Regions from separate parts of the Kitasatospora sp. NPDC087861 genome, predicted to be linked through region 4. Evidence: riboswitches for the same ligand, from Rfam matches in the RefSeq annotation. Region 4 holds a riboswitch; each other region holds the start of a gene.
What was found. Region 4 has a riboswitch for thiamine pyrophosphate ahead of ACIOJE_RS22235 (cold-shock protein). Riboswitches for the same ligand answer to the same signal wherever they lie in the genome.
Positions count from the first base shown of each region.

Region 1: it holds a riboswitch for thiamine pyrophosphate, as region 4 does, so the genes downstream of both, thiO (glycine oxidase ThiO) here and ACIOJE_RS22235 (cold-shock protein) in region 4, are expected to answer to the same signal.
Region 2: it holds a riboswitch for thiamine pyrophosphate, as region 4 does, so the genes downstream of both, ACIOJE_RS11400 (cytosine permease) here and ACIOJE_RS22235 (cold-shock protein) in region 4, are expected to answer to the same signal.
Region 3: it holds a riboswitch for thiamine pyrophosphate, as region 4 does, so the genes downstream of both, thiC (phosphomethylpyrimidine synthase ThiC) here and ACIOJE_RS22235 (cold-shock protein) in region 4, are expected to answer to the same signal.

Region 1 covers NZ_JBIUUS010000014.1:145,985-153,073, forward strand. Annotated here, with positions in the region: gene thiE (thiamine phosphate synthase) at 1-375, opposite strand, end outside; gene ACIOJE_RS21085 (Rv2175c family DNA-binding protein) at 375-740, opposite strand; gene ACIOJE_RS21090 (FAD-dependent oxidoreductase) at 832-2,037, opposite strand; TPP riboswitch at 2,122-2,234, shown strand; gene thiO (glycine oxidase ThiO) at 2,238-3,413, shown strand; gene thiS (sulfur carrier protein ThiS) at 3,410-3,619, shown strand; gene ACIOJE_RS21105 (thiazole synthase) at 3,622-4,419, shown strand; gene pknB (Stk1 family PASTA domain-containing Ser/Thr kinase) at 4,529-6,307, shown strand; gene ACIOJE_RS21115 (sulfite oxidase-like oxidoreductase) at 6,374-7,003, opposite strand.
Region 2 covers NZ_JBIUUS010000006.1:94,981-102,069, forward strand. Annotated here, with positions in the region: gene ACIOJE_RS11380 (FAD-binding oxidoreductase) at 1-436, opposite strand, end outside; gene ACIOJE_RS11385 (MerR family transcriptional regulator) at 625-1,452, opposite strand; tRNA gene ACIOJE_RS11390 (tRNA-Ser) at 1,571-1,658, opposite strand; gene ACIOJE_RS11395 (trypsin-like peptidase domain-containing protein) at 1,722-3,638, opposite strand; TPP riboswitch at 3,886-4,033, shown strand; gene ACIOJE_RS11400 (cytosine permease) at 4,026-5,456, shown strand; gene ACIOJE_RS11405 (glycerophosphodiester phosphodiesterase) at 5,618-6,442, shown strand; gene ACIOJE_RS11410 (ATP-binding protein) at 6,718-7,089, shown strand, end outside.
Region 3 covers NZ_JBIUUS010000016.1:15,509-22,597, forward strand. Annotated here, with positions in the region: gene tenA (thiaminase II) at 1-490, shown strand, start outside; gene ACIOJE_RS22410 (DUF5326 family protein) at 863-1,063, shown strand; TPP riboswitch at 1,217-1,351, shown strand; gene thiC (phosphomethylpyrimidine synthase ThiC) at 1,346-3,157, shown strand; gene ACIOJE_RS22420 (hypothetical protein) at 3,241-4,707, shown strand; gene ACIOJE_RS22425 (thiamine biosynthesis protein ThiC) at 4,820-4,972, shown strand; partial or broken gene ACIOJE_RS22430 (ice-binding family protein) at 5,922-6,590, shown strand.
Region 4 covers NZ_JBIUUS010000015.1:191,431-198,519, reverse strand. Annotated here, with positions in the region: gene ACIOJE_RS22260 (CBS domain-containing protein) at 94-513, opposite strand; gene ACIOJE_RS22255 (CBS domain-containing protein) at 664-960, opposite strand; gene ACIOJE_RS22250 (universal stress protein) at 1,002-1,496, opposite strand; gene ACIOJE_RS22245 (SPFH domain-containing protein) at 1,493-1,984, opposite strand; gene ACIOJE_RS22240 (hypothetical protein) at 1,981-2,328, opposite strand; TPP riboswitch at 2,557-2,679, shown strand; gene ACIOJE_RS22235 (cold-shock protein) at 2,885-3,088, shown strand; partial or broken gene ACIOJE_RS22230 (amino acid permease) at 3,321-3,452, shown strand; gene ACIOJE_RS22225 (nucleoside deaminase) at 3,552-4,034, opposite strand; gene ACIOJE_RS22220 (hydantoinase B/oxoprolinase family protein) at 4,133-7,089, opposite strand, start outside.

The sequences.
Region 1 (7,089 bases), on a different contig from region 4:
CGCCGCGTCCACCTCGGACTCGGCGTGGCAGGACCGCCCGATCAGCACCTCGTCGCCCAGGATCGCCCGGGCGGCCGGCACCGGCAGGTCGTCCTGCCCGAGGTGCAGCACGTCCGGCCGGGCCGCGTGCGCGACGTCGGCGCGGTCGTTGACGGCCAGCAGCCTGCCGTGGCGGCGGCAGGCGTCTGCGAAGACCTCCAGGGCCGCCAGCTCCTGCTTGGCCTCCAGCCCCTTGTCGCGGAGCTGGACGATGTCCACCCCGCCGGCCAGCGCCGCGTCCAGGAACTCGGCGAGGTCGCCCTGCTCGCGGCGGGCGTCGGTGCACAGGTACAGCCGGGCGTCGGCCAGCCGGGCGCGCGGAGAGTCCGCCGCCATCAGATCAGCATCGCCTGGGCGCGGCGCTTGACCTCGGTGCCGCGGTTCTCGCGCAGCGCCTGGATCGGGCTGCCGGGCAGCGACGGGTCCTCGGTGAACAGCCACTCCAGGATCTCGACGTCGCTGTACCCGCAGTCACGCAGGACGGTCAGGGTGCCGGACAGGTGCTTGACCAGCCCGGGACCGTCGATGAACGCCGCGGGCACCTGCAGCGACTTGTTCGGGCCCCGCCGGACGGCGATCAGGCCGCCGCTGCGCACCAGGTCGCGGACCTCGGTGACGCGGACGCCCCACTGCTCCGAGATGTCGGGCAGGTACATCCACTCGGGGACCAGGGCTTCAATCTTGCTTTCGATCTCACTCACGCCACCAGACTGCCACCTCGGGGGCCCGCCGCGCACCAGAGGCCCCGCCAGGGCGCCGTCAGGGCCCCGTCAGGGCCCCGTCAGGGCCCCGTCAAGCAGTGGCCGACTTCAGCGGCACCGCCGGATCGGCCGCCCGGGCCGGGTCCAGCGCGGTGCCGCGCTCGATCAGCCGGCGGCCCTGGGTGAGGTCGCGCGGCCGGTCGACGGCCAGCAGCGCGCTCGGCACCCCGTCGCGCAGCCAGAGCACCGTCCAGGAGGCGTCCTGCGGGCCGCCGCGCCACAGCAGTTCGTCGCCCTCGGCGTGCCGCCCGGCGTACTGGACCATCCGCCCGAACTGCTCCGACCAGAAGTACGGCACCGGGTCGTACGGCGGCGCGTCCGCGCCGAGCACGGCGGCGGCCGCGGCCTCGCCGGACTGCAGCGCGTGGTCCCAGTGCTGGACGGCCAGCCGGGCCCCGGCGCGGGCGGACGGGTAGCTGACGCAGTCGCCGGCCGCGAAGACGCCGGGCAGGCCCGTCCGCAGCCGCTCGTCCACCAGGACCGCGCCGGTCTCGTCCAGTTCGACGCCGGAGCCGGCCAGCCAGCCCGTCGCGGGCCGGGCGCCGACGCCGACCACCACCTCGTCGGCGGGCAGGTGCGAGCCGTCCGCCAGCAGCACCGCGCCGGGCTCGACGGCGGCCACGCCGACCCCGCAGCGCAGGTCGACGCCGGCCTCGGCGTACCAGGCGGCCATCGCCGAGCCGACCTCGGTCGGCAGCGCGCCGGGGACGGGCGCGGGGCCCGCCTCGACCACGGTCACCTCGCAGCCCGCGGCGCGCGCCGCGGTGGACACCTCGGCGCCGATCCAGCCCGCGCCGACCAGTACCAGCCGCCGACCGGGCCGCAGCAGGGCGCGCAGCGCCAGCGCGTCGTCCAGGGTGTGCAGCAGGTGCGCGCGCTCGGCGCCGGGCAGGGCGCGCGGGGTGGCGCCGGTGGCGATCACCAGCGCGCCGTACGGGAGGTCGCCGTCGTCGGTGTGCAGCACGCCGGGGGTGAGGCCGGTGGCGCGGCGGCCGGTGAGCACCTCGATGCCGAGGTGCGGGTAGTCGATGTCCAGGGTGGTGGCGTCGGCCTTGCCGAGCAGCACGTCCTTGGACAGCGGCGGCCGGTCGTACGGCGCGTGCGGCTCCTCGCCGACCAGCGTGATCCGCCCCGGCCAGCCACCCTGCCGCAGCTTCAGGGCGCACTGCGCCCCGGCCAGCCCGGCCCCGACGACGACCACCCGATCCGTTCCGCTCAGCTCTGCCACGCCCGTCACTGTACTCAGCGGCCCCGGGCGCCCCACCGGCCCGTCCACCCTTCGTACGGGCCTTCGGCCGGGCCGACCCCGGCGTTATGGTGGGGACACCATCACGGGAGCCCGGCGTACCGGGCTGAGAGGCGGGCTGGCACGGCCCGCGACCGTCCGAACCTGATCCGGGTCATACCGGCGAAGGGAGAAGAGCAGCTTTGTCACGCTTGCCCGAAAGCACCCGTGCCGACGTGCTGGTGATCGGCGGGGGCATCATCGGCCTCGCCGTCGCCTGGCGCGCCGCGCAGCTCGGACTGAAGAGGATCCTGGTGGTCGACCCCTCCCCCGGCGGCGGGGCGGCCGGGGTCGCGGCCGGGATGCTCGCCCCGGTCACCGAGCTGCAGTACGGCGAGGAGCCGCTGCTGCGCCTCGGGATGGCCTCCAACCGGCGGTACGGGGACTTCGCCGCCGAGCTCACCGAGGCGAGCGGCGGCCTGGACACCGGGTACCGCCGGTGCGGCACGATCGCGGTCGCGCTGGACTCCGACGACCGCGAGGAACTGCGCGAACTGCACGCCTTCCACCAGCGGCTCGGCCTGGACTCGGCCTGGCTGACCGGCCGGGAGGCCCGCAAGCTGGAGCCGATGCTCGCCCCCGGCGTGCGTGGCGGCCTGCACGCCGCGGACGACCACCAGGTGGATCCCCGCCGCCTGCTGACCGCCCTGCTGGCCGCCTGCGAACGCGCCGGGGTCGTGATCCACCGCGCCGAGGCCGTCGGGCTGCTGGTCGAGAACGGCCGCGCGGTCGGCGCCCGCCTCGGCCCGCAGGAGACCCTGACCGCCGAGCAGGTGGTGCTCGCGGCCGGCCCGCACAGCCACCGGTTGCCCGGGCTGCCCGAGGGCGTGCTGCCGGCGATCCGCCCGGTGAAGGGACAGATCCTGCGGCTGCGGATCCCCGAGGCGTACCGGCCGTTCCTGTCCCGCAACGTCCGCGCGGTGGTGCGCGGCCGACACCTGTACCTGGTGCCCCGGGAGAACGGCGAGCTGGTGATCGGCGCGACCACCGAGGAACAGGGCTACGACACCACGGTCACCGCCGGCGGGGTGTACGAACTGCTGCGCGACGCCCACGAGTTGGTCCCGGGCATCACCGAACTCCCGCTCGTGGAGACCTCGGCGGGGCTGCGGCCCGGCTCGCCGGACAACGCCCCACTGCTGGGCCCGACCGCGCTGCCCGGACTGGTCGCCGCCACCGGCCACTACCGCAACGGCGTGCTGCTCACCCCGGTGACCGCCGACCTGCTCGCCGAGTACCTGGCGACCGGCGAACTGCCCGACCTGGCAAAGCCGTTCACGCCCACCAGGTTCTCCCCCGACCGCTCCACCACGAAGGCCTCCGCATGACCGAGATCGCACTGACCGTCAACGGCGAGCCCCGCCGGGTGTCCGCCACGACCACCCTCGCGGAGGTGGTGGCCGGCCTCAGCGCCGCCCACAGCGGTGTCGCCGCCGCACTCAACGAGACCGTGGTGCCCCGCAGTTCGTGGCCCGACACGGAACTCTCGGCGGGCGACCGGATCGAGATCCTCACCGCCGTCCAGGGAGGCTGACCATGGCCGACGACCAACTCACCATCGCCGGAACGCCGTTCGGCTCCCGACTGATCATGGGCACCGGCGGCGCGCCCAGCCTGGAGATCCTGGAACGGGCGCTGCTGGCCTCCGGCACCGAGCTGACCACCGTGGCGATGCGCCGGGTCGACACCGGCACCCAGGGCTCCGTCCTGGACGTGCTGACCCGCAACGGCATCCGGGTCCTGCCCAACACGGCCGGCTGCTTCACCGCCGGCGAGGCCGTGCTGACCGCCCGGCTGGCCCGCGAGGCGCTCGGCACCGACTGGGTGAAGCTGGAGGTGATCGCCGACGAGCGGACCCTCCTGCCGGACCCGATCGAGCTGCTGGACGCCGCCGAGACCCTGGTCGACGACGGCTTCACGGTGCTGCCGTACACCAACGACGACCCGGTGCTGGCCCGCAAGCTGGAGGACGTCGGCTGCGCGGCGATCATGCCGCTGGGCTCGCCGATCGGCTCCGGCCTGGGCATCCGCAACCCGCACAACTTCCAGCTGATCGTGGAGGGCGCGGGCGTCCCGGTGATCCTGGACGCGGGCGCCGGCACCGCCTCGGACGTCGCCCTGGCGATGGAACTGGGCTGCGCGGCGGTGATGCTCGCCTCCGCGGTGACCCGGGCCCAGGACCCGGTGCTGATGGCCGAGGCGATGCGGCACGCCGCCGAGGCGGGCCGGCTCGCGCACCGGGCCGGCCGCATCCCGCGCCGTTTCCACGCCGAGGCCTCCTCGGCGATGGCCGGCCGGGCGAGCCTGGACACCCGCGAGCACCCGGCGTTCTGACGCCGCGGGAGCCGCGTGTCCCGTGTCACAAGCCGGGCACAGCCGGGCCCGGGGGCGGTGTCCTCCGGGTCCGGCGGGTGAGCACGGCACTAGACTCCCCCGGGTGGACATGGCATTGCACGACCCGCTGATCGGTACCCTGCTCGACGGCCGGTACCGGGTCGAGCAGCGCATCGCGACCGGCGGGATGTCCACCGTCTACCAGGGCACCGACACCCGGCTGGACCGGGTCGTCGCGCTCAAGGTGATGCACCCCGCGCTGGCCGGGGACGACGGTTTCACCGCCCGGTTCATCCGCGAGGCCAAGGCGGTCGCCCGGCTCACCCACCCGAACGTGGTGAACGTCTTCGACCAGGGCGCGGACGGCGGAAACGTTTTCCTCGCCATGGAGTACGTGCCCGGCCGCACCCTGCGGGACCTGCTGCGCGACCGCGGTGCGCTGTCCGTCCGGGCCGCGCTGGACGTGCTGGAGCCGGTGCTCGCCGCCCTCGGCGCCGCCCACCGGGCCGGGCTGGTGCACCGCGACGTCAAGCCGGAGAACGTGCTGATCACCGAGGCCGGGCTGGTCAAGGTCGCCGACTTCGGCCTGGTCCGGGTCCTGGGCACCGCCGACGGCGCGCCCACCTCGACCAGCACCGCGACCGGCGGCACCGTCCTGGGCACCGTCTCCTACCTGGCCCCCGAGCAGATCCTCCCGGACGCCCCCACCGACCAGCGGGTCGACGTCTACGCGGCCGGCATCCTGCTCTACGAGATGCTCACCGGCCGCCGCCCGCACACCGGCGACAACCCCGTCCAGGTCATGTACAAGCACCTGCACGAGGACGTCCCCGCCCCCTCGCTGATCGCCCCCGCCGTCGGCCCCGCACTGGACGCCATAGTGGCCGGCGCCTGCGCCCGGACGGCCGAGGCCCGCCCGTACGACGCGGTCGAGCTGCTCGCCGCCCTCCAGCGGCTGCGCCGCACGCTCACCCCGGCCGAGCTGGACGCCGAGCCGCCCGCCTCCACCCGGCCCAGCCCGCGCTACCCGACCAGCGAGCCGACCTCGGTGATCCAGCCGCTGCCGCAGCCCGCCGACGCCCCGGCGCCGGAGCACACCAGCGTGCTGGACGTGCCGGCGGAGCTGATGGACCAGCTGCTGGTCGAGCCGCGCCCGTACGACGAGCCGACCCCGGTGCGCCGGCGCCGGCCCGGCCTGCTGCGCCGCTTCCCCCGCAGGCCACTGGTCTGGGTCGCCGCACTGGCCGCCCTGGTGCTCGCGGTCGGCGGCGCGACGTACGGGCTGTCCGAGGCGCTGTACGGGCCGATGCCCGGCGTGCTCGGCAAGGACCGGGCCGAGGCGCAGCGGATCCTGGACAAGGAGGGCATGCACGGCCGGTTCGTCGAGACGTTCAGCGAGAGCGTCCCGGCCGGGCAGGTGATCGCCACCGACCCCGGGGTGGGCGCGCGGACCCGCAAGAGCGACACCGTGACGGTCACCGTCTCCAAGGGCCCCAAGCGGATCGCGGTGCCGGATCTCACCGGGAAGACCTCCGACCAGGCCGCCGACGCGCTGACCGCGCTCCAGCTGACCAGGGGCGGCGTGACCGGGACGTACAGCGACACCGTGCCGGAGGGCGTGGTGATCAGCAGTTCGCCGGCGGCCGGGCAGCTGCTGCAGGAGAACACCGCGGTCGCGCTGGTGGTCAGCAAGGGCATGGTGCCGATCCCGGACGTCACCGGGATGAGCAAGGACGACGCGGCGAAGGCGCTGCAGGCGGCCGGCTTCACGATGCAGACCAGCGGGGTCAACCTGTTCGGCACCGGCAAGGTGTCCAGCCAGTCCCCGGCGGCCGGCGAGCGACGCCCGCAGCACACCACGGTGACGGTCAACTTCCCGTTCTTCTAGGAGAGTTCGCCGGGTTCGAGAGATCACCGGGTGCGGGAGTTCGCCAGGCACAGGACTTCGCCAGGCTCAGCGGAGCGGTCCGTCCCCCGGCTCCTCCTGGTAGGAGTAGCGCTGCTCGCGCCACGGGTCGGCGAGGTTGTGGTAGCCGCGCTCCTCCCAGAAGCCCCGGCGGTCGGCCCGCATGTACTCCACCGCGCGGACCCACTTGGGGCCCTTCCAGGCGTACAGCCCCGGGACGATCAGCCGGACCGGGAAGCCGTGTTCGGCGGTCAGCGGCTCGCCGTTGCGGTGGGTGGCGAAGATCGTCCGCGGGTCGGCGAAGTCGGCCAGCCGCAGGTTGGCGCTGTAGCCGTACTCGGCCCAGACCATGACGTGGGTGACGCCGGGCGCGGGGGGCACCAGGTCGAGGAGGGCGGCGGCCGGCACGCCCGTCCACTCGTTGCCGAGCACCGTGAACTTGGTGACGCAGTGCAGGTCGGCGACGACGGTGGTGCGCGGCAGGGCGTGGAAGGCCTCGAAGTCCCAGCTGTGCTTCTCCGCCGAGGCGGTGGCGCCGAACACCTGGAGGTCCCAGGTCAGCGGCTTGAACCGGGGCACGGGCCCGTAGTGCAGGGCGGGCCAGCCGCGCTGCGCGCGCTGCCCCGGGGGGAGCCTCGGGTCAGACGGCGGAAACGGTTCTTGTTCGGACTGACCCATGGCTCCATGGTGACAGACGGCGGACGAGGCTCCGCGCGCGCCCCTTCACGAGGTCACACGCCCTGCCCGTACGGACCAGCGGTCGA
Region 2 (7,089 bases), on a different contig from region 4:
TGCCGATGTTGCCGCCGATCGTGCAGGACTCCCAGCTGGACGGGTCCGGCGGGTAGGACAGGCCCAATTCCTCGGCAGCACGGGAGAGTTGGGCATTCACCACGCCCGGCTCGACCACCGCGATCCGGTTCACCGGGTCGAGCTCCAGGATCCGGTTCAGCTTCACCGTCGACAGCACGATGCAGCCGTCCACGGCGTTCGCCGCCCCCGACAGCCCGGTCCGCGCACCCTGCGGCACCACCGGCACCCGCAGTCCGGTGGCAGTGCGCAGCACGTGCTGCACCTGCTCGACCGTCTCCGGGAACACCACCACCGCGGGCGTACCGGCCGCGCAGAACCCGGCCATGTCATGACGGTAGGCCTCGGTCACATCCGGATCCACCACCACCGACCCGGCCGGAAGACCCTGCGCCAGTCGGTCCGTCAGGTCACTCATCGCCGCCTCCACTCGCCGCCCGCCGCCTCCACCGCACTCTGCCCGCCCGCCGGGGGCCGGGCAAGTGGGCCCCGGCGGGCGGGGCGGCGGCCCCGGCACCCCCGGTCAGGCCCGGCGCAGCGCAGGGGCGACCGGGGCCACCAGGCCGGCGAGGCCGGTGGCGAGCGCGCGGAGCAGCGTCGGCAGCACTACCGGCGGACCACCGGCTCCTGGAACTCGGTGACCCACCCCGCCGGGTCGTCCGGGCACTCCAGGTAGAGCTCCCGGGCGTAGCCGACCGAGCGGTAGCCGTTCGCGTCGATGAAGCGGGCCAGCTCCTGGAAGCTCCCCATCGCCTCGTCCATCGAGCCGCGGTGCACGATCGTCGCCGCCTGCTCGATCGGCGGCAGGTCGAGCACCTCGAAGTCGTGCCGACCCGGCTCCACCGACGGCCCGACCGGGACGGCCACCCGGATCAGCACCGTGCCGTCGCCCTCCGGCACCTCCTCGTACCGGGCGACGGACGGGCCGGTCTCGGCGATCCCGGCCTCGGCCAGCCGCCCGCACAGCTGCGCGAACAGCGGGCCGATCACCGGCCCGATGTCCTCGGGCTGGTAACTCGCGGCCACCCCGGTCAGTTCGGCCACCCGGACGGACGGCACCCGCTTCACCACGACATCGTGTGCGGACATGGTCCCCTCGCTCTCGATCGTCCGGAGCCTCGCCTCCACCCGGGCCAGCCGCTGCTCGTCCGCCGCGATCGCCTCGGCGAGTTGGGCCCGCCGCAGCCGCAGCATCCCGCGCAGTTCGGCCGCGTCCACCTGCTCGTCCAGCACGGCCCGCACCTGGTGCAGCGTGAAGCCGAGCTCCTTGAGCGCGATCACCCGGTTGAGCCGGGCGAGTTGGGCCGCCTCGTAGGAGCGGTACCCACTGACCGGGTCCACCCGGGCGGGCCGCAGCAGCCCGATCGCGTCGTAGTGGCGCAGCATCCGCACCGACACCCGGCCGTGGCTGGCGAAGTCTCCGATGTTCAACATGGTGCCCCCACTCCACCCCCTGCCGCCGTGTCAGGGTCAACCCCGCCCGCCGCAAACACCGAGGGCGGGTACCGACTCGATGTCGGCACCCGCCCTGAGCAGGTGGTTCCCCTACCAGCGGAGAGCGTGGGATTCGAACCCACGGTGACGGGTCACGCCACGACAGTTTTCAAGACTGTTCCCTTAGGCCGCTCGGGCAGCTCTCCAGGCGGGGGCCAGCCTAACGGGTTCGGCGGGGTTCGGTGCACACCGTTTCGCGCGGGTGGGGATCAGCCGTTGTCGCCGTCCCGCTGGCCGAGGGTGACCTTGGTGGTGAACTGCTGACCGTTGCGGGTGTACTCGACGTCGACGATCTCGCCGGGCTTGTGCGTCCAGATCCGGCTGACCAGGGCGGGGCCGTTGTCGATCGGCACACCGCCGAGCTTGGTGATGACGTCGCCCGGCTTGAGGCCGGCCTTGTCGGCGGCGCCGCCGGGGGTGACGGCCGGCTGGCCCTGGATGTCGCGGGTCTGGATCTGCGCGCCATCGCCCTTGTAGTCGTCGTTGCGCAGCACGTCGAGCTTGGCGTAGACCGGCTTGCCGGTCTTGATCAGGGTGTCGGCGACCCACTTGGCCTGGTTGATCGGGATGGCGAAGCCGAGGCCGATGCTGCCGGCCCGGCCGTTGGCGGAGGCGTTGGACTGGATCGCCGAGTTGATGCCGATCACCGCGCCGCCGGAGTCGAGCAGCGGGCCGCCGGAGTTGCCGGGGTTGATCGAGGCGTCGGTCTGCAGGGCGTTCATGTACGAGGACTGGCCACCGGTGTCGTCGCCGGAGGCAACCGGACGGTCCTTGGCGCTGACGATGCCGCTGGTGACGGTGGACTCCAGGCCGTACGGCGCGCCGATCGCGACGGTGGCGTCGCCGACGTTGACCTTGTCGGAGTCGGCCAGCGGAAGCGGGGCCAGCTTGCTCTTCGGCGGGTTGTCGATCTTGACCACGGCGACGTCGTAGCCCTCGGCGTGGCCCAGCACCGAGGCGTTGTAGGACGTCCCGTCGGCGAACTTGACGGTCAGTTTGCCGCCGTTGAGGGTCGGCGCGACCACGTGGTTGTTGGTGAGGATGTGGCCCTCGGTGTCGAAGACGAAGCCGGTGCCGGTGCCCGACTCGCCGTTGCCCTGCGCCTTGATGGTGACGACGCTGGGCAGCGCCTTCTGCGCGATGCCGGCGATCGAGCCGGGGGCGGGCTCGTTCTTCTGGGTGTTGCTGGCCTGGACGGTGGTGCTGCGGTGGTCGTCGGCACTGGTGCTGCTGTCGTTGCGGTCCGCGACGGCCACGCCGAGCGCACCGCCGGCCACACCGGCGACCAGCGCGACGGCGGCGATCAGGGCGACCAGGCCGCCGCGCTTCTTGCGCGGGCCGCCGGGGCCGCCGGGGCCGCCGGGGTAGTCGGCCGGGTAGCCGAGCGGACCGGCCGGGCCGCCGGGATAGCCCGGGCCGCCGCCGGCGGCGTCGTGGGCGGCGCCCCAGCCGCCGAGCGGCTGGCCGGCGCCGAACGGGTGGTGCGCGGGCGCGGGGTGCGCGGCGGGGGTGCCGTACGGGTCGTGCGGTGCGGGCTCGGCCGGGGCGCCGTACGGGTCCTGCGCGCCGGCGGCGGGGACGCCGTGGGCCGGGGTGGCGTACGGGTTGGCGACCGGCGGCAGGGCCGGGCTCTCGGCGGCGGGCGCGGCGGGCGCCACGGGCGCGGCCGGCGGGGCGGGCGGCAGGGCTGGCGGCGGCGCGTCGATGTAGCCGGTGGCGGGGTCGACGGGGACGGCGGGTGCCTCGGCGGGGGTGGCCTGCGGGACCGCCTCCGGCGCGGGGACCTTGCCGAAGGCCACGGTGGGCCGGTGCCCGCCCTGGGCCGGAACAGCCTCAGCCGGTACGCCCTCAGCCGGTACGTCGCCGGCCGGCGCCGCCTCGGGCTCGGGGACCCGGCTGAACGCCATGGTCGGCTGGTGCCCGCCGTCCGCCGACGCCGCCTCGGCCTCGGCCGGGGCGGGCGCCTGCGACGGGGCCGCTCCCGGCTCGGGAACCCTGCCGAAGGCCATCGTCGGCTGGTGCCCGCCCGAGGCGGAGCCGTCGGAAGCGGGAACAGCCGCCGCCTGGCCGCCCGAGGGCTGCTCCCCCTGCGGCCCGGTGGGCCCAACCTCGCGCTCGGTGCTCACGGACGACCTCCATAGCTGACAGAACCAAGGACCATAGTTTTTCGCACTGTCGATTCGATTGCCGTAAGGACCCCTCTGAAGAACTCATAAGAATCCTTAGCCGGCACCGACAGTCAACGCCGACGACCAGCGCCGACGGCCGACACCGACGGCCGGAGACTCCCCCACCTCCGTCGGACGTCCCGCGATGCGGACCGCACACCCCGTGGCCTTGGCGTTCAACCCCGTGCCGGTTAGCCTGGCGCTCTAACTGACACGCGGGAGCTTGGACCTTCCAGGCTGAGAGTGCGCTGGTCGACCGTACGCCACGGGATCGTGGGCGGACCGTCGAGGGGGCGCAGACCGCCGGAACCTGTCCGGGTAATGCCGGCGTAGGGAGTATCGGCCATGCCGCCTGCTTCGCCATCCTCTTCTTCGGACGCGTCCGCGTCCAAGGGTTTCCCCGATCCGTCCACGGGCGCCCCCGCCGGAGCGGCGACCGCCGTCCTGGACCGCCCGGAGCGTACCGAGGCACCGCTCGTGCTGGACACCGAGCCGCCGCGCACGCTGCGCTTCCGGGACCACTTCGCGCTCTGGATGAACCTGGGCGTCAGCCTGATCGGCTTCTCCACCGCCGCCACCGTGCTCGGCGCCAAGGGCAGCGAGCTGTCGCTGGCCGCCGCGGTGACCGCGATCGTGGCCGGCACCGTGGTCGGCACCGCGATGCTCGGCGTGGCCGCGCTGATCGGGGCCCGCACCGGCGCGCCCGCGATGGCGAACCTGCGCGGGCTGTTCGGCACCCGGCTGTCGTACGTCCCGACGGTGCTGAACATCGTCCAGTGCGTCGGCTGGGGCGTGTTCGAGCTGCTGACGATCGCGGCGGGCGCGCAGACCGTCGCCCACACGGACGGCTACCGCTGGCTGTTCGTGGTCCTGGCGGGCGCGCTGACCACCGCACTGACCATCTGGCCGCTGGGCTCGATCGCGGTGCTGCGCCGCTTCGTGGCCGGTGCCGTCGCCGTCGCGATGGTGTACTTCACCGTCCAGCTGGGCCGCCAGGGGGTGCCCGACCCGGGCGCCGGCAACTGGCACGGCTTCCTGGGCGCCACCGACGCGATGATCGCGGTGTCGATCTCCTTCGTCCCGCTCGCCGCCGACTACACCCGGCACTCGCGCACCCCGCGCTCGGCGTTCTGGGGCAGCTTCTCCGGCTACACGATCGCCCAGGTCTGGTGCTACGTGCTCGGCCTGATGGCCCTGCTGCAGTCCGACGGCGACCCGAACCGGATCTTCGACTCCTTCCTCGGCGTCTGGGCCGGCTGGCTGTTCCTGCTGGTGCTGGTGCTGCGCGAGACCGACCAGTCCTTCGCCAACGTGTACTCGACGGCGATGTCGGTGCAGAACCTGCTGCCGAAGGTGGACCGCCGGGTGCTGACCGGCGGGATCGGGCTGCTGATCACCGTGCTGGCGCTGCAGATCGACAAGTTCACCGACACCTACACCAACTTCCTCGGCCTGATCGGCTCGGTCTTCGTGCCGCTGCTGGCGGTGCTGGCGGTGGACTACTTCTTCGGCGCCGGCCGGCACGGCTGGAACCTCTCCGCCGACGCGCCGTCGCGCCCGCTGATGGTGCTGCCGTGGGTGCTGGGCTTCGCGGTCTACCAGTTCATCGCGCCGACCCCGGTGGCCGGCTGGTGGACGGACTTCTGGACCTCCGTCCAGCACGCCCTGCACTTCACCCCGCAGGAGTGGACGTCCGCCTCGCTGTTCGCCTTCCTGGTGCCGGCCCTGGCCACCTGGGCGCTCACCGCGCTGGCCCGCCGGACGGCGCGGAGCTGAGCGAGCGGCACCGCGGACGGAACCGCGCGAGCGACACCGCGCGGACGGAACCGCGCGGACGGAACCGAGCACACGGAACCGGGCGAGCGACACCGAAGACGGCCCCGCAGGTTGGGGCCGTCTTCGCCTCCGCGTCACTTCGGCCGCCTATCGTGAGCCCTGTGACCAGCCCAGACCCGTCCTCGGCGGCGGCGCGCACCGCGCCGGCCGTCCAGGTGATCGCCCACCGCGGTTCCTCGCACGCCCTGCCCGAACACACCCTGGCGGCGTACCGACGCGCGCTCGACGAGGGCGCGGACGCGGTCGAGTGCGACGTCCGGCTGACCCTCGACGGCGAACTGGTCTGCGTACACGACCGCCGGATCGGCCGGGTCTCCAACGGGCAGGGCACCGTCTCGGCGATGACGCTCGCCGAGCTGGAGGCGTACGACTTCGGCGCCTGGAAGACCGGTCGCCCCAGCACCGACCCCGAACTGCGCGGCGTGCTGCGGTTGGAGCGGCTGCTGGAGCTGGTGGTGGACTGCGGCCGCCCGGTGGACCTGGCGATCGAGACCAAGCACCCGGTGCGCTACCGCGGCCGGGTGGAGGCCGAACTGCTGCGGACGCTCGAACAGTTCAAGATCGGCGCGACCCGGGAGGCCGAGCGCCCCGCGGCCCGGATCATGAGCTTCTCCTCGGTGGCGCTGGACCGGGTGGCCGCCGGGGCGCCGGACTACCGGCGGGTGTTCCTGTTCGAACGGACCCTGCCGCTGCTCGGCCGGCTGCGCCCGGGCTCCCCGCTGCCGGGCGGGGCGCGGATCGCCGGTCCGGGCATCGAGCTGGTGCGGGCCCGCCCACAGCTGGTGGCGCGACTGCGCGAGCTGGGGCACGAGGTGCACGTGTGGACCGTGGACGAGCCGGCCGACGTGGAGCTCTGCCTGGAGCTCGGGGTGTCCGCGATCATCACCAACCGGCCCGCCGAGGTGCTGGCGCAGCTCGGGCGGTGATCCGCCGCCGGCTTGGGCGGTGATCCGCCGCCGGACCGGCAATGTCACCCGCAAAGCCCGGGACGCCATCCACTCCTTCTGGTCGGCAGTCAAACCTTCCGGGCACGTTATTGCCGGAATGCATGCGTCGGCGCGACGGAGGGTGAGCGGGGAATGACCTGAGGCCACCCTCGGTCGCCTCGCTTGAAATGTCCTCGCGGGATCGTCCGGTGGTCGTTTCCGACGCATTACCAAGGGGCATCCATCCCTCGGCATACGCTGAAGGAGGTCCGGGGGTGGCGTTGATGGTGGCGCGTGAAGTGCCGACTTCATCGACCATGGCAGTGCCGCACGGCCCAGCGAGTGTCGGGGTCGCACGGCGCCGACTGCGTCGAGATCTTGGCGACCGGGAGATACCCGAACCGGTCATTGATGATGCCGTATTGATCCTTTCCGAACTGTTGAGCAACGCCTGTCGGTACGCCCGTCCGCTCGGCCCGCTGCGGGCCCTGGGCCGCAGCGCCCGGGCCGAGGTGGTGGACCAGCTGCTGGTCGGCGTCCCCACCGGGACGCACCCCGCGCCGGGCGGCCGGGAGCGCGACGAACCCGGCGGCGGAACGGACGACGGCGTACTGGTCCGCTGGCAGATGCACGCCGACGGCGTGCTC
Region 3 (7,089 bases), on a different contig from region 4:
CGCCGCCAAGGCGCCCGGCGAGGAGGACGTGCGGGCCTTCGCCGACGACGCGGTCGGCGCGCTGGCCGCCGAGCAGGGCATGCACGCCGAGTTCCTGACCGCCTTCGGCGGCAGCGCCGAACAGGCCGCCGCCGAGCCGGTGCTGCCCACCACCCGCGCCTACACCAGTTACCTGCTGGCCACCGTCTACGGCGGCTCCTTCGCCGAGGCCGTCGGCGCGGTGCTGCCCTGCTACTGGATCTACGCCCGGGTCGGCGAGGCGCTGCTCGCCCAGGGCTCCCCCGACCCGCTGTACGCCAAGTGGATCGCCACCTACGGCGACGAGGCCTTCCAGTCCGTCGTCCGCCGGGTGCTGGCACTCACCGACCGGCTCGGCGAGGAGATCTCCCCGGCCGAGCGGCGCCGGGTCGTCGAGCACTTCACGACCACCTCGCGCTACGAGTGGATGTTCTGGGACGCGGCCTGGCGCGGGGAGCGCTGGCCGGTCTGACCAGCTCATGGCCGGGTGGGCCCGGGGCAGGGGCAAGGGCGGTCAGGGTCGGTGACGGTGGTGGTGGCGGAGCGGTTGTGCGTGCCTGGATCCCCCAAGTAGCCGTGGTGCAGGGGTAGTTCCGGAGAGTCCGGTATCTCGTGGACGCGTGGGGCCGGCCCGGGTCGCAGGTCGCTCCGGGGATTTCCCGGGGGCCTTCCCGGAGGTCCGGGCGGGGTCTTTCCCCGGGGCCCGGGTCGGGGTGATCTAGGGGTTCTCTCCGGGCCGTCGGGCCTCGTTACGGCACTGGCGCCACCGTACGATCGAAGTACCGAAGCAAGCGGGATGCGGCACCGGACGGCAGCCGACCCCACGGGGAGAGAAGGAACAGACATGGCTGAGCTCTGGAAGTCGCTGCCCGCCTGGGTGCGCAACATCGTCATCCCGGTGCTGGTCCTGGTGCTGCTCTGGAACATCGTGGGATTCGTCTTCGGCGTCGTCGGCGCGCTGCTGAGCATAGTGATCAAGGTGCTGGTGGTCGTCGGTATCGCGGCCGCCGTGGTGGTCCTGGTGAAGAAGGCCGCCAAGGGCTGAGGGAACGCCCGAGGCCCGGCACCCCGCGACGGGGTGCCGGGCCTCGGGCGTTTCGGCGTGCTGCCACCGGCTGCCGGATCCCCTCCGTGGACCCCCTCTGGACCTGCGGCGATCGGCTCGCTACCGTGTTGGGCGTCGTGTGCAGGCAACACCGCCTGTGGACGCGGGAGCTCGGAGCACCGGGCTGAGAGGGCGCTGACCGGGACGTCGACGGACGGACCGACGGCTGCGTCGACCGCAGGAACCTGACCGGGTAATGCCGGCGTAGGGAGTAGAGGTCAGATGACCGCGTTCGAAGCACAGCCGCAGTCTGCCCGGAACAGCGCCGTCACCAGCGCGGGCACCGGCTACCCGACCCCGGCCTGGCGCAAGGCCTACCGCGAGGGGTCCCGGCCCGACCTGCGGGTCCCGTACCGCGAGGTGCAGCTCACCAACGGCCGGACCGTCCCGCTGTACGACACCTCCGGCCCGTACACCGACCAGGCCTACGCGCCCGACGTGCGGCGCGGCCTGCCCGCCCTGCGCGACGCCTGGATCCGCCAGCGCGGCGACGTCGAGGAGTACGACGGCCGCGAGGCGCGCCCCGAGGACGACGGGATCAAGCACACCTCGCCGCGCGGCGGAAACCTGCGCAACCTGGACGCGGTGTTCCCCGGCCGCCCGCGCCGTCCGCTGCGCGGCCGCGGTGGTGTCGCCGTCACCCAACTCGCCTACGCCAGGCGGGGCGTGGTCACCCCCGAGATGGAGTTCGTGGCGCTGCGGGAGGGCCTCGCCCCCGAGTACGTGCGGGCCGAGGTGGCCCGCGGGCGGGCCGTCATCCCGGTCAACGTGAACCACCCCGAGGTGGAGCCGGCCGTCATCGGCACCAACTTCCTGGTGAAGATCAACGCCAACATCGGCAACTCCGCCGTCACCTCCTCGATCGAGGAGGAGGTGGAGAAGATGACCTGGGCCACCCGCTGGGGCGCCGACACCGTCATGGACCTCTCCACCGGCCGCAACATCCACACCACCCGCGAGTGGATCCTGCGCAACTCCCCCGTGCCGATCGGCACCGTGCCGCTCTACCAGGCCCTGGAGAAGGTCGACGGCAAGGCCGAGGAGCTGAGCTGGGAGGTGTACCGGGACACCATCGTCGAGCAGTGCGAGCAGGGCGTCGACTACATGACCGTCCACGCCGGCGTCCTGCTGCGGTACGTCCCGCTGACCGCCCGCCGCAAGACCGGCATCGTCTCGCGCGGCGGCTCGATCATGGCCGCCTGGTGCCTGGCGCACCACCAGGAGAACTTCCTCTACACGAACTTCGAGGAGCTCTGCGACATCCTCGCGAGCTACGACGTCACCTTCTCGCTCGGCGACGGCCTGCGTCCGGGCTCCATCGCGGACGCCAACGACGAGGCGCAGTTCGCCGAACTGCAGACCCTCGGCGAGCTCGGCCGGATCGCCCGCGAGCGCGACGTCCAGGTGATGATCGAGGGCCCGGGCCACGTCCCGATGAACAAGATCAAGGAGAACATGGATCTCCAGAAGGAGATCTGCGACGAGGCGCCGTTCTACACCCTCGGCCCGCTCACCACCGACGTCGCCCCCGGCTACGACCACATCACCTCGGGCATCGGCGCCGCCATGATCGCCTGGTGGGGCACCGCGATGCTCTGCTACGTCACGCCCAAGGAGCACCTGGGCCTGCCCAACCGCGACGACGTCAAGACCGGCGTGATCACCTACAAGATTGCCGCCCACGCCGCCGACCTCGCCAAGGGCCACCCCGGCGCCCAGGCCTGGGACGACGCCCTGTCCGACGCCCGCTTCGAGTTCCGCTGGGAGGACCAGTTCAACCTGGCCCTCGACCCGGAGACCGCCCGCGCCTTCCACGACGAGACCCTCCCCGCCGAACCCGCCAAGACGGCCCACTTCTGCTCCATGTGCGGCCCGAAGTTCTGCTCGATGAAGATCAGCAAAAGCATCAACGAGCAATTCGGCCAGGGTCAGGCCTCGCCGGAGTACGACGAGGCGGCCGTCGAGGGCATGAAGGCCATGTCCGAGGAGTTCAAGGCCCAGGGGAACAAGGTCTACCTGCCGATGGCCGACTGACCCAGGACAGCTGAGCGCCGCCCCGATCACCTCGGGGCGGCGCTCTGCTGTCTCCGGGGCTGCCTCCGGGCACCCGAAATCCCGTGGACGAGGCGGGCGGCCGGGTGCTGCCATGGTGGGACGGTTCTCCGTGCTGGAAATGGGAAACCTGTCGTACCGTCATAGTGGCTGCGCAGAGCTGGTTTTGGGGGAATCGCATGGTCAGGTCAGTGGCGAAGGCGGGAGCGTTCGTGACGCTCGCGGCACTCTCACTCACCGCGTGTGGAGGTTCGTCGGGTCCAGGTGATCCCAAGGAGTCCCGGACGCAGACCTCGGCTGCCGTGCCGTCCCAGTCTGCCGTGCCGTCCCGGTCTGCCGCGCCGGCCAAACCGATTCCGGCGGCGTTCGACAGTACAAGGGGATGGGAGGTCGAGGCGGGCAAGGACGGGAACCTGCGTGGTCCGGCTGTCGCATCCGACGCGGGACTGATCCTGTTCCGTTCGATCTCCGAGGACGAGAAGACCGTGAGCGTCCTCGCCTACGACGCGAAGACCGGCGCGATCCGCTGGCGGAGCAAGCCGGTCGCGAATCCCACGCGCGACAGCCTGGACGCCGACGCCATGGTGTTCGTCACACACAAGGCCGGTAAGGAATACGCGGTCCTCGCGGTCACGGGTAGCGAAGGCGGGGACGGCGTGAACCGGGCGAGCGGCGTCACCCGGCTTGCCGCGTACGACACGGCGTCCAGCGGTGAGGCGGCGCCGGTCAAGGAGACCACGGTCCCGGACCAGGCCACCGGTTACGGCGTTCAGCGCGACGGCGGCCTCACCGCGGTGCAACTGGGCCGGTCCACGGCCGTGGTGGACGTGCTCTCGGGCCAGGTCACCACGTACGACCGGAACAACGCCGCCCTGAACGCCCCCAAGCCCTGCGAGCTGGACTTCGGCTCCTGCAACACCAGTACGGGCGTCACAGCGCTGACCCCGGCCGGCCCGCTGGTTCAGGGCCGGGGCGCCTTCTGGGCGCTCGGCGGCTGGTTCAGCGGCGACGTGGTACCCGCAGGGGCGAGCGCCATCGTGGGCTCCAGCACAGTGACGGCCTACGGATCACCCGATGGCCATGTCGTGGCCGCGTGGCCGCCCACCGGGCACGACAACGACAGGTCCGTCTGGGCCGTGCACGACGGCGGGACCGGCCAAGTGCTCGCCACGGTCGAGTGCACGGGGAAGAAGGCCACGCCCCGACTGTCGTCCGACGGCCGCTACCTGATCGCCGGCTTCGCGGTCTTCGACCTGCAGGCGAAGAAGGGCTACTGCTTCGAGGCGACCGGCGCCCGCAACCCCGTTCAACTGACCGCGGTGGACAAGGACGGAACGGCGTACGGCAACGCCAACACACCCGACCAGAACACCGGCGGCCTGAGCGATACACCGACCTCGGTCGTCCTGGCCACCGGCCAGGCATCCGCGCTCCCGGCCGGGACACTCGTCCCGGACCTGATCGGTGCGGACGCCGCGGTCTTCGGCACCGACACCGGCATCGGCCCCGTCCTCGTCTACCCGCGGCGCTGACCCTGCCACGGCACGCCGAGCCGTCCCCGAGTCGCGCCCCGATGCCGCCCAGAAGGCATCACGTCGGCGCATTCAGACGCGATGTGCTGGTTCCGGACTGAAGTGGTCGTCGATGAAGATCAGTCAGAAGATCCGCGACGAGCACGGCGACGGCTCCACCGCCGTGGACACTGGGTACGACGCGGAGGCCGTGGCCGGCATGCAGGCCAAGTCAGAGGAGTTCGCGGAGCACGGCAACCGGGTGTACCTCCCGCTCGCCGACTGACACCGCAAACCGTACGGGCGGCCGTTCCGGGGATTGATGCCCTGGAACGGCCGCCCGTACGTTGTCAGCTCAGGTGCCCGGCCATGGGGTGCTGGGGCCGTTCACCGACCGGCCACTGATCTTCCGGTCTTCGAGCGGGATGAGGACGTGTGCCGGGACATCGCCACACCGACGAGTCCCTTGATCAGGGCGCCGGTAGAGCCGGTCGTCGTTGTCGGTCATCACGCCGTGGATCGGACAGCTTTCGGCCGGAGTCCCCCGGAGTGTCTTGATCAACTCTTCGCGTGCCGCCATGTGCGGGCTCTCTCAATAGATCAGGCAGGCAGCGGATCAGCCGATGCCGCTTGATGAAGATCAGTCAGAAGATCCGCGACGAGCGCGGCGACGGCTCCACCGTGGTGGCCACCGAGTTCGATGCCGAGGCCGTGGCCGGCATGCGGGCCATGTCCGAGGAGTTCAAGGCCCAGGAGGTCGGGTCCACCTCCCGCTCGCCGACTGGCGGCAGGTGCCGAGGGCGATGGGCTGGGATCCCGGAAGGGGTGTCCGGCGCAGCGCCGCCGGGACGTGGCCAAGAGGAAAAACGTTACTGCTGTGGCGCCGGTGACGGCCTGGGCAGCCGGCGGCGGACGGCGGACGCGGAGGGAACCCGGCATTCGGCATGCAGGCGAACGACATGCTGGAGCGGGGGAAATTCCGCGATCGGCGCTGGTGCGTCACTCCGTTGCATCTTTACCAGGCTCTTCTTTTTATGTTGTCGTAGCACGGTGTAGCAAGTCGGTGACTCTCCATCACTTCGCCTGGCTGGCAGTCGCTTTTCGTGGCCCCTCCGGCGCGAGTGCGAGGGCGTGTTGCCGGACCGGGAACTCACCAGCGGTGCTCTGAATCCCCTCTTCGGGTGACGGAGTTCAGTGGCGACAAGAAAGGTCTTTGTCCTATGGCAGTCGATGCCATGTTGTCCGCCCCACCAGGACGAGGGCGTAAACGCTCTCGACTCGCGGGGGCGTCCGTCCTGCTGTCCGGATTGACGTTGCTTGCGTCGGCCGGTCTGGTCACGAGTCCCGCGCATGCCGCAGCGGCACCAGTGGGGCTGGGGACCGACACCAGCTATGCGGTCCTGGCGGGCTCAACCGTCACCAACACCGGCTCCAGCACCATCAACGGCGACCTGGGGCTCTTCCCGGGCACCAGCGTCACGGGCTTTCCGCCCGGAGCCGTGAACGGGGTCCAGCACGTCAACGACGCGCAGGCTGGGCAGGCCCAGTCCGACCTGGTCATCGCCTACAACGACGCCGCCGGTCGGGCCCCCACGGCCATCCTGACCTCTCCCGGCGACATCGGCGGACTGACGCTGACGCCCGGCGTCTACAAGGCGAGCTCGTCGCTGAACCTCACCGGGACCGTCACGCTCGACGCCATGGGCGACCCGAACGCCGTCTTCATCTTCCAGATCGGCTCCACCTTGATCACGGCTCCGTCGAGCGTCGTCAGCCTGGTCAACGGAGCACAGCCCTGCAATGTGTTCTGGCAGGTGGGTAGCTCCGCCACCATCGACGTCAACTCCTTCTTCAAGGGCAACATCCTGGCCCTCACGTCCATCAGTGTGAACCACGCCTCGGTGATCGAAGGTCGCGCCCTGGCGCGCAACGGCGCCGTCACGCTCGACGACAACACCATCACGCGGGCGGCCTGCACCGTCGGCCCGCCTGGACCGAGTGGGCCTGCCGGCCCTCCTGGTGCACCTGGTCCTAATGGTGCGCCTGGTCCTAACGGTGCTCCGGGCGCTCCGGGTGCCCCCGGTCCCAACGGCGCACCTGGTCCTAACGGTGCTCCGGGTGCTCCGGGTGCTCCCGGTCCGAACGGCGCTCCGGGTGCTCCTGGCGTCCCCGGTGCTCCTGGTCCTAATGGTGCGCCTGGTGCTAACGGTTTGCCGGGCGCTCCGGGTGCCCCCGGTCCGAACGGCGCCCCGGGTGCCCCCGGTTCTAATGGTGCGCCTGGTCCTAACGGTTCGCCGGGCGCTCCGGGTGTTCCCGGCCCGAACGGCGCACCGGGTGCTCCTGGCGCCAATGGCTTGCCCGGTGCCAACGGTTCGCCCGGGGCAAACGGTTCGCCCGGGGCAA
Region 4 (7,089 bases):
CGATGCACACCGCTCATTGAGTGGCGGCCGCACCGGCGGAAGGCGACGCAGGTTGCCCTGCGTGACTGTGCGGCGCTTGGCGATGGCCCGGGGTCAGGCTGGGGCGCAGACCGCCTCGACGAGGTCGCCGACCTCCTGCCTGGTCAGGCGCCGCGCGATGTCGGCTTCGCTGATCATGCCGACCAGCCGGTGCTCCTCGATGACCGGTAGACGCCGGATCCGATGCTGCTCCATGAGGCGCAGTACCTCGGCCTCGTCGGCATTGGCGTCGACCGTGATCGGCTTGCCCTGTGCGAGCTGGCCCGCCGTCGTGGTCCTGGGGTCCCTGCCCTCGGCGAGACACTTCACCACGATGTCGCGGTCGGTGATGATTCCGTGGAGCCGGTTGTCGGGGCCGCAGATCGGCAGGGCGCCGACGTCCAGCTCGCGCATCCGCCGTGCCGCCGCCTCCAGCGTTTCGTTCTCCTGCACGCAGGTCACTCCGGCGTGCATGATGTCCCGTGCGTTACTCATGACCCTTTCCTCCTTCGTGGCGTGGACTACGGACTCGAAAGGCGTCGGGTCGGTTCTGGCGGATCAGCACTGAATACCGCCGAATGTGCCGGTCCGCCCGGACGAGCCCGCAGTCCTCTGGACGAGCCGTCTATTCCAGCCTCCTGCCTGTCATGGAACATCCGCATCCTGAGCGGGCGCCGGCACGGCGATCTCCGCCTCGGCGCGATAGCGCTCGTGCGGGTGGAGCCGGCGGGTGACCGGGTGGCCCTCCTCCAGCAGGCCCGCTTCCTTGCGGATCAGGTCGGCCTCGGACACGATGCCGACCGGGTGGTTGCGGTCGTCGACGACTGGCCCGCCGGTGATGTCGTTGCGGTGGAAGAGTCCGGCGATCTCCTTGAACGTGGTCTCGCGGTGGGCGACGACGACCCTCTGAGTCATCACGTCCTGGACGGTCCGGTGCTGCATGGCCTGGTCTCCTCCAGACGGTCCGCAGGGTCGCGCGCCGATCACGCAGGCGCGTCCTTGGGTGCGGGTGGTACGACGACGACGGGGAGGCGGGCGTGGTGGACGACCTCGGTGCTGGTGGAGCCGAGCGCGAGGCGGCCCCAGACGCCGGCGCCGCGGGTGCCGACCACGAGCATGCTCGCGTCCTGACTCGCGTCCAGCAGGACCTGGGCGGGACGGCCGCGCTCGCATCGGACCTCGACCTCGACGAATGGCTCGCCGACCTGCTGTCGCAGTTCCTCGACGGAGTCCGTGACCTCGCGGGCGACGATGTCGTGCAGGTGCGGTGGCAGCGCGCCGCTCGTGCGGGGCCAGGTGGTCCGCTCCATGCCCGACGAACCGGCGCGGCCACCGCCGTAGACGCAGACGGCCCGCACGCCGACGCCGCGCAGCTGTGCCTCGCGCAGGGCGAAGAGCACGGCTCGGCGTGCGGGTTCCGAGCCGTCCGCGCCGACCACGATCGGCCCAGGAGAACCTTGTGCGGGACTGGTGTTCATGGGGACCTCCGCCTCGTACGGCCTGTGAGCGGGTTGCTCGGTGCGGCGGGCCCGGCGGGTACCAGGGAGGCATGGCTGCCGGTCGGCCCGCTGTTATTCAGGATCCTCCGGCCCGGTCGCCGTGGCACGCCCGTACCGCCGCGAACCCTGGGCATCAGCGGACCCGCGGTCCGCGACGGCATCGGCACCCCCGTCGTCCGAGCGCTGGCCAAGGCGAGGCGCCCGGCGCTCAGCGCCTCGCCCTCGGCGGCGATGATCTCGGCGCGCCTCTCGCGTTCGGCCTCCGCCTGCCGGGCCATCGCGCGCTGCATGCTCTGAGGTAGCTCGATGTCCTTCAGCTCGACCACCAGGACGAAGACGCCCCAGCGCTGGGTGAGGCCGTCGAGGATCTCCTTGATCCGCGAGTTGAGGGTCTCGGTGTCGGTTATCGGCGTCCCGGGAGGGCGGCCGCAGGGCCTGCCATCGTTCGGGACGAGGCGAAGGTTCACGCTCCGTGCGTGGCGGGGGGAAGTCGGGTGCGGGCGATCCTGGTGAGCTCCTCGGCGGTGACCAGGCCGACCAGCCGGCTGTCGTCCAGCACGAGGATCGGCGGCTCGGCGGTCGCGCGGTCCAGGACTTCGACGAGGTCGTCCGTGGGTGCGGTCACGGGGTGTCGGGGCGCGTGTTGCGCCTGCGCGGTGTTCAGCTGGGCGTGGTAGGTCAACAGGCCGGTGCTGACGACGGCGGCAGGGAGGCCGACGACCATGATGGCGAGCAGGATGTGGGAAAGCCACCACTGGACGCGATCGGAGGTCCGGCGTACCGGATTGCCGCAGCCTGAGTGTGTGCGCATGCTCTCCGCCTCCTCGTCGTGCTCGGGAAGTCGGCCGGGGTGCTTTCATCCTCGGTCGTGCGGAGTCGTCCTGGCGTGGTCCGATGGGCCCACACCGCCGCCGATGATGGGCCCTGATCAGGTCGGCCCTGGTGTCGGGCAGGGACGGGAGTGACGGGAGTATGGTGGGTAGTGGCCTGCAGGGCGAGCGAGGGAGTTCGACCGGATGGGCCTCGGGTGATGGGCGGAGGCTCCGCGCGAGGCTGTTTGTCGACGGTCGGGCTGAGAGGCCGGAAGGTCTGTGGGACCGGAAGGCGACCTCCAACACCTGATCCGGACAATGCCGGCGAAGGGAGCCCACCTTGCAGGTTTTTGTCCGCTGCGTGTCCTTCTCGGTTTCGCTGGCCGTGTGAATCCCTGCGGAGTAACGTTCTTATCAAGCAGTCGTGGTTCCGAAGTTCTCGCCCGCGGTGACATGCCGTGGGCGCTCTTGCTGTTCAGCGCCTCTCCGGACCAGGGCGATCACCTCCGGGCCCGCACTTGTGGGACCGATCAGTTTCCCTTGAAGGAGAAACGCATGGCTACCGGAACTGTGAAGTGGTTCAACGCCGAGAAGGGCTTCGGCTTCATCGAGCAGGATGGCGGCGGGGCCGACGTGTTCGCCCACTACTCGAACATCGACGCCCAGGGCTTCCGTGAACTCCAGGAGGGTCAGAAGGTGACCTTCGATGTCGTGCAGGGTCAGAAGGGCCCGCAGGCGGAGCACATCCGCCCCGCCTGACCTTCAGTGAACGAGCGGGCGCCCTGCACGGATCCACGTGCGGGGCGCTTTGCCGTCTGCTCCGGCACGAGAGCTGTCCGCTTCCTGGACGGTGCCCGGACATGCGAAAGACCCGCTTTCGGACCAGGAGCCGGTGCCTGAGGTGTCCTCAGGAGCACCGGGCGGTGTCGGCTCCTTCGACCGCGTAGATGGCCAGCCGCCTTGTCACGCAGTCCAGTACGCGAGCGAGTTCGTGGCCTTGATCCTCGGCGTCTCCCGGACGACGCTCGCGATGGCCCGCGACCGCCACCTGCCGCACGCGCCGGCGGCCATTCACCCCCGGTTCCAGGTGCCGCACCGGGCCGTCCTGGCGGTCGGCGCCGTCGCCTACGCGGTGCGCCGGGGCACCTTCGCATAGTCGCGATGCCCGCACCGTCTGCCCGTCCGCGCCGTGAACGCCCAGACCACAGGCCGTCGTACGGTTTCAGCCGGTGATTTCCCAGTACCCCGCGTGCACGGCGGCTGCCTCGTCGTACAGGTGCGGGCCCGACACCTCGACGGTGCCGCCGCCGGCCGCGAAGACCTGGCGGCACGGCAGGTCGAGCAGCGGCTCGTCCGGGTCCGCGCCCGCGAGGTCGTTCAGTTCGGTGGCGGCGAGGGCGTAGACGACCCGCCGGATGCCGCTCCAGTAGATCGCCCCGGCGCACATCGCGCACGGCTCGGTGCTGGTGTACAGGGTGGCTCCGGCGAGTTGGGCCGGGGCCAGGGTGCGCGAGGCCAGTCGTACCAGATTGATCTCCGCGTGGCCGGTGACGTCGTGGTCCGTCAGCACGGTGTTCTCGGCCGTGAGCAGGACGCTGCCGTCCGGGCCGGTCAGCAGCGCGCCGAAGGGGTGGTTGCCGTGCTCGCGCGCGCCGGCCGCGAGCCCGATGGCCTCGAGCAGGTGGGTGCGGATGTCATCGGCCATGACGTAACTCCTCAGGGGTGAGCCAACTGGCGAGGTTAAACGTATAACGGCGGCGAGGTGGGAAGGAACCCGCGCCCGGCCACCGGGCACTGCGGCCGTCAGCTGCCGTATCCACCCCCACCGGGCGTGCGGATCTCCAGCGCGTCGCCGGCCGTCAGGTCGGCGACGCCGCAGCCGGGCAGGACCTCGGTGCTGCCGTCGGCGTGCAGGATCCGGTTGACCCCGAGAGAACCCGGGGAGCCGCCTGCCAGCCCGTACGGGGGCACACGGCGGTGGCAGGAGAGGATACTGACCGTCATGGGCTCGCGGAAGCGCAATCGGCGCACTGCTCCGTTGCCGCCGTGCCAGCGGCCCTTTCCGCCGCTACCGGGGCGGACGGCGAACTCCTCGACGAGGACGGGCAGGCGCCACTCCAGGACTTCGGGGTCGGTGAGGCGGGAGTTGGTCATGTGGGTCTGGACGACATCGGCGCCGTGGAAGCCCGGGCCGGCGCCGGAGCCGGAGGCGATGGTCTCGTAGTACTGGTGGTGCGCGTTGCCGAAGCTGAGGTTGTTCATCGTGCCGGACCCTTCGGCCTGGACGCCGAGCGCGGCGTAGAGGGCACCCGTGATGGCCTGGGAGGTTTCGACGTTGCCGGCGGCGACGGCGGCGGGGTAGGCAGGGGCGAGCATCGAGCCGGGCGGCACGACGATCCGCAGCGGGCGCAGGCAGCCGTCGTTGAGCGGGATGTCCTCGGCGACCAAGGTGCGGAAGACGTACAGCACGGCGGCGGTGACCACGGCGGACGGTGCGTTGAGGTTGCTGTCGAGCTGGGGCGAGGTGCCGGTGAAGTCGATGGTCGCGCTGCGGGCCTGGCGGTCCACGCGCACCGAGACGGCGATCACGGCGCCGGAGTCGGTCTCGTAGCGGTAGGCGCCGTCGGTCAGGCCGTCGATGGCTCGGCGCACGGCCTGCTCGGCGTTGTCCTGGACGTGCCGCATGTAGGCCTGGACGACGTCGAGGCCGAAGTGGTCGATCATCGCGTTCACCTCCTCCACGCCCTTGCGGTTGGCGGCGATCTGAGCCCGCAGGTCGGCGAGGTTGGTGTCCGGGTCGCGGGACGGGTGGGGCGCCTCGGTGAGCAGCCGTACGGTCTCCGCCTCGCGCAGCCGCCCTTCCACCACCAGCGGCCAGGTGTCGAACAGCACGCCCTCCTCGTGGATCTCGCGGCTGGTGGCGGGCATCGAGCCCGGGGTGATGCCACCGATCTCGGCATGGTGGCCCCGGGAGGCGACGTAGAACAGCGGCTCGCGGCCGGACGGGTCGAAGACCGGGGTCACCACGGTGATGTCGGGCAGATGGGTGCCGCCGTGGTACGGATCGTTGACGGCGTAGGTGTCGCCGGGGCGCAGCCGCGGGCCCCGACGACGGATCACCTCCTTGACGGTGGTGCCCATCGAACCGAGGTGGACCGGGATGTGCGGGGCGTTGGCGACCAGGTTGCCGTCCGGGTCGAAGAGGGCGCAGGAGAAGTCCAGCCGCTCCTTGATGTTGACCGACTGGGCGGTGGACTCCAGTCGGGCGCCCATCTGTTGGGCGATGGCCATGAAGAGGTTGTTGAAGACCTCCAGCAGGACGGGGTCGGCGGCGGTCGGCAGGGTCTCCTCGGTGTGGCCCCCGACCAGCTCGACCAGCAGGTGCCCGGCCGGCGCCACGGTCGCCCGCCAGCCGTCGTCCACCACGGTAGTGGCGTTGACCTCGGCGATCACGGCCGGGCCGGTCACGACGGACTCCGGCCGCATCGACTCGCGCTCCAACAGCGGGACGCGGCGCCACCTCCCGCCGGCGTAGAGGCGGACGGCGACGGGCTTGGCCGTGGACGTGGGCACGGGGGAGAGGGCGTCGAGTTCGGGCTGCTCGGAGAGGCCGGTGCCTTCGACGGCGACGGCCTCGACGACGATCGGGCGGTCCATGAGGAAGGAGTAGGTGGCCCGGTGTCGGTCCTCGAACTCGGCGGCCATCGCGGAGACTTCGCCCAGCTGGATGGTGAGGGTGGTGTCGGTGCCCTGGTAGCGCAGCCGGGCCCGGTATGTCAGCCGGATCCGATCCGGCGGGGTGCCCTGGTCGAGCAGCTCGGCGGTGGCGGCCGCCGCAAGCTCGTCGGCGCGTGCCCGGAGGGCGGTCATCTCCTCGGCGGCCAAGGGCCGTTCCACGGCGTGCTCACGCAGGACGGTGGTATCGGCCAGGCCGATCCCGAGGGCGGAGAGCACCCCGGCCATCGGCGGGACCAGCACGGTGCGGATGCCCAGCGCCTCCGCCACCGCGCAGGCGTGCTGGCCGCCCGCGCCGCCGAAGGTGGTCAGCGCGTAACGGGTGACGTCGTGGCCCTGCTGGACGGAGATCCGTTTGATGGCGTTGGCGATGTTGCCGACCGCGATCCGCAGGAAGCCCTCGGCGACCTCCTCCCGTGACAATCCCCCGATGCCCTCGGCCAGTTCCGAGAACTGACGTCCGGCCGGTTCGACGTCGAGGGGCTGGTCGCCGTTCGGGCCGAAGACGCGTGGGAAGTGCTCGGCCTGGATCCGGCCGAGCAGCAGGTTGGCGTCGGTGACGGTGAGCGGCCCGCCGCGCCGGTAGCAGGCGGGCCCGGGATCGGCCCCGGCCGAGTCCGGTCCGACCTGGAGGCGCCCGCCGTCGAAGCGCAGCACCGATCCGCCGCCCGCCGCGACGGTGTGGATGGCGAGCATCGGCGCCCGCAGTCGCACCCCGGCGACCTGGGTGGTCACCACTCGCTCGTACTCGCCCGCGAAGTGCGAGACGTCCGTCGACGTGCCGCCCATGTCGAATCCGATCACCCTTTCGTAGCCCGCCAGTCGGGACATCCGCACCATGCCGACGATGCCGCCGGCCGGGCCGGAGAGGATGGCGTCCTTGCCCCGGAAGTGCCCGGCCTCGGCCAGGCCGCCGTTGGACTGCATGAACATCAGGCGGACATCGGCCAGTTCTTCGGCCACCTGCCGGACGTAGCGCCGCAGGCCGGGGGAGAGGTAGGCGTCCACCACGGCGGTGTCCCCGC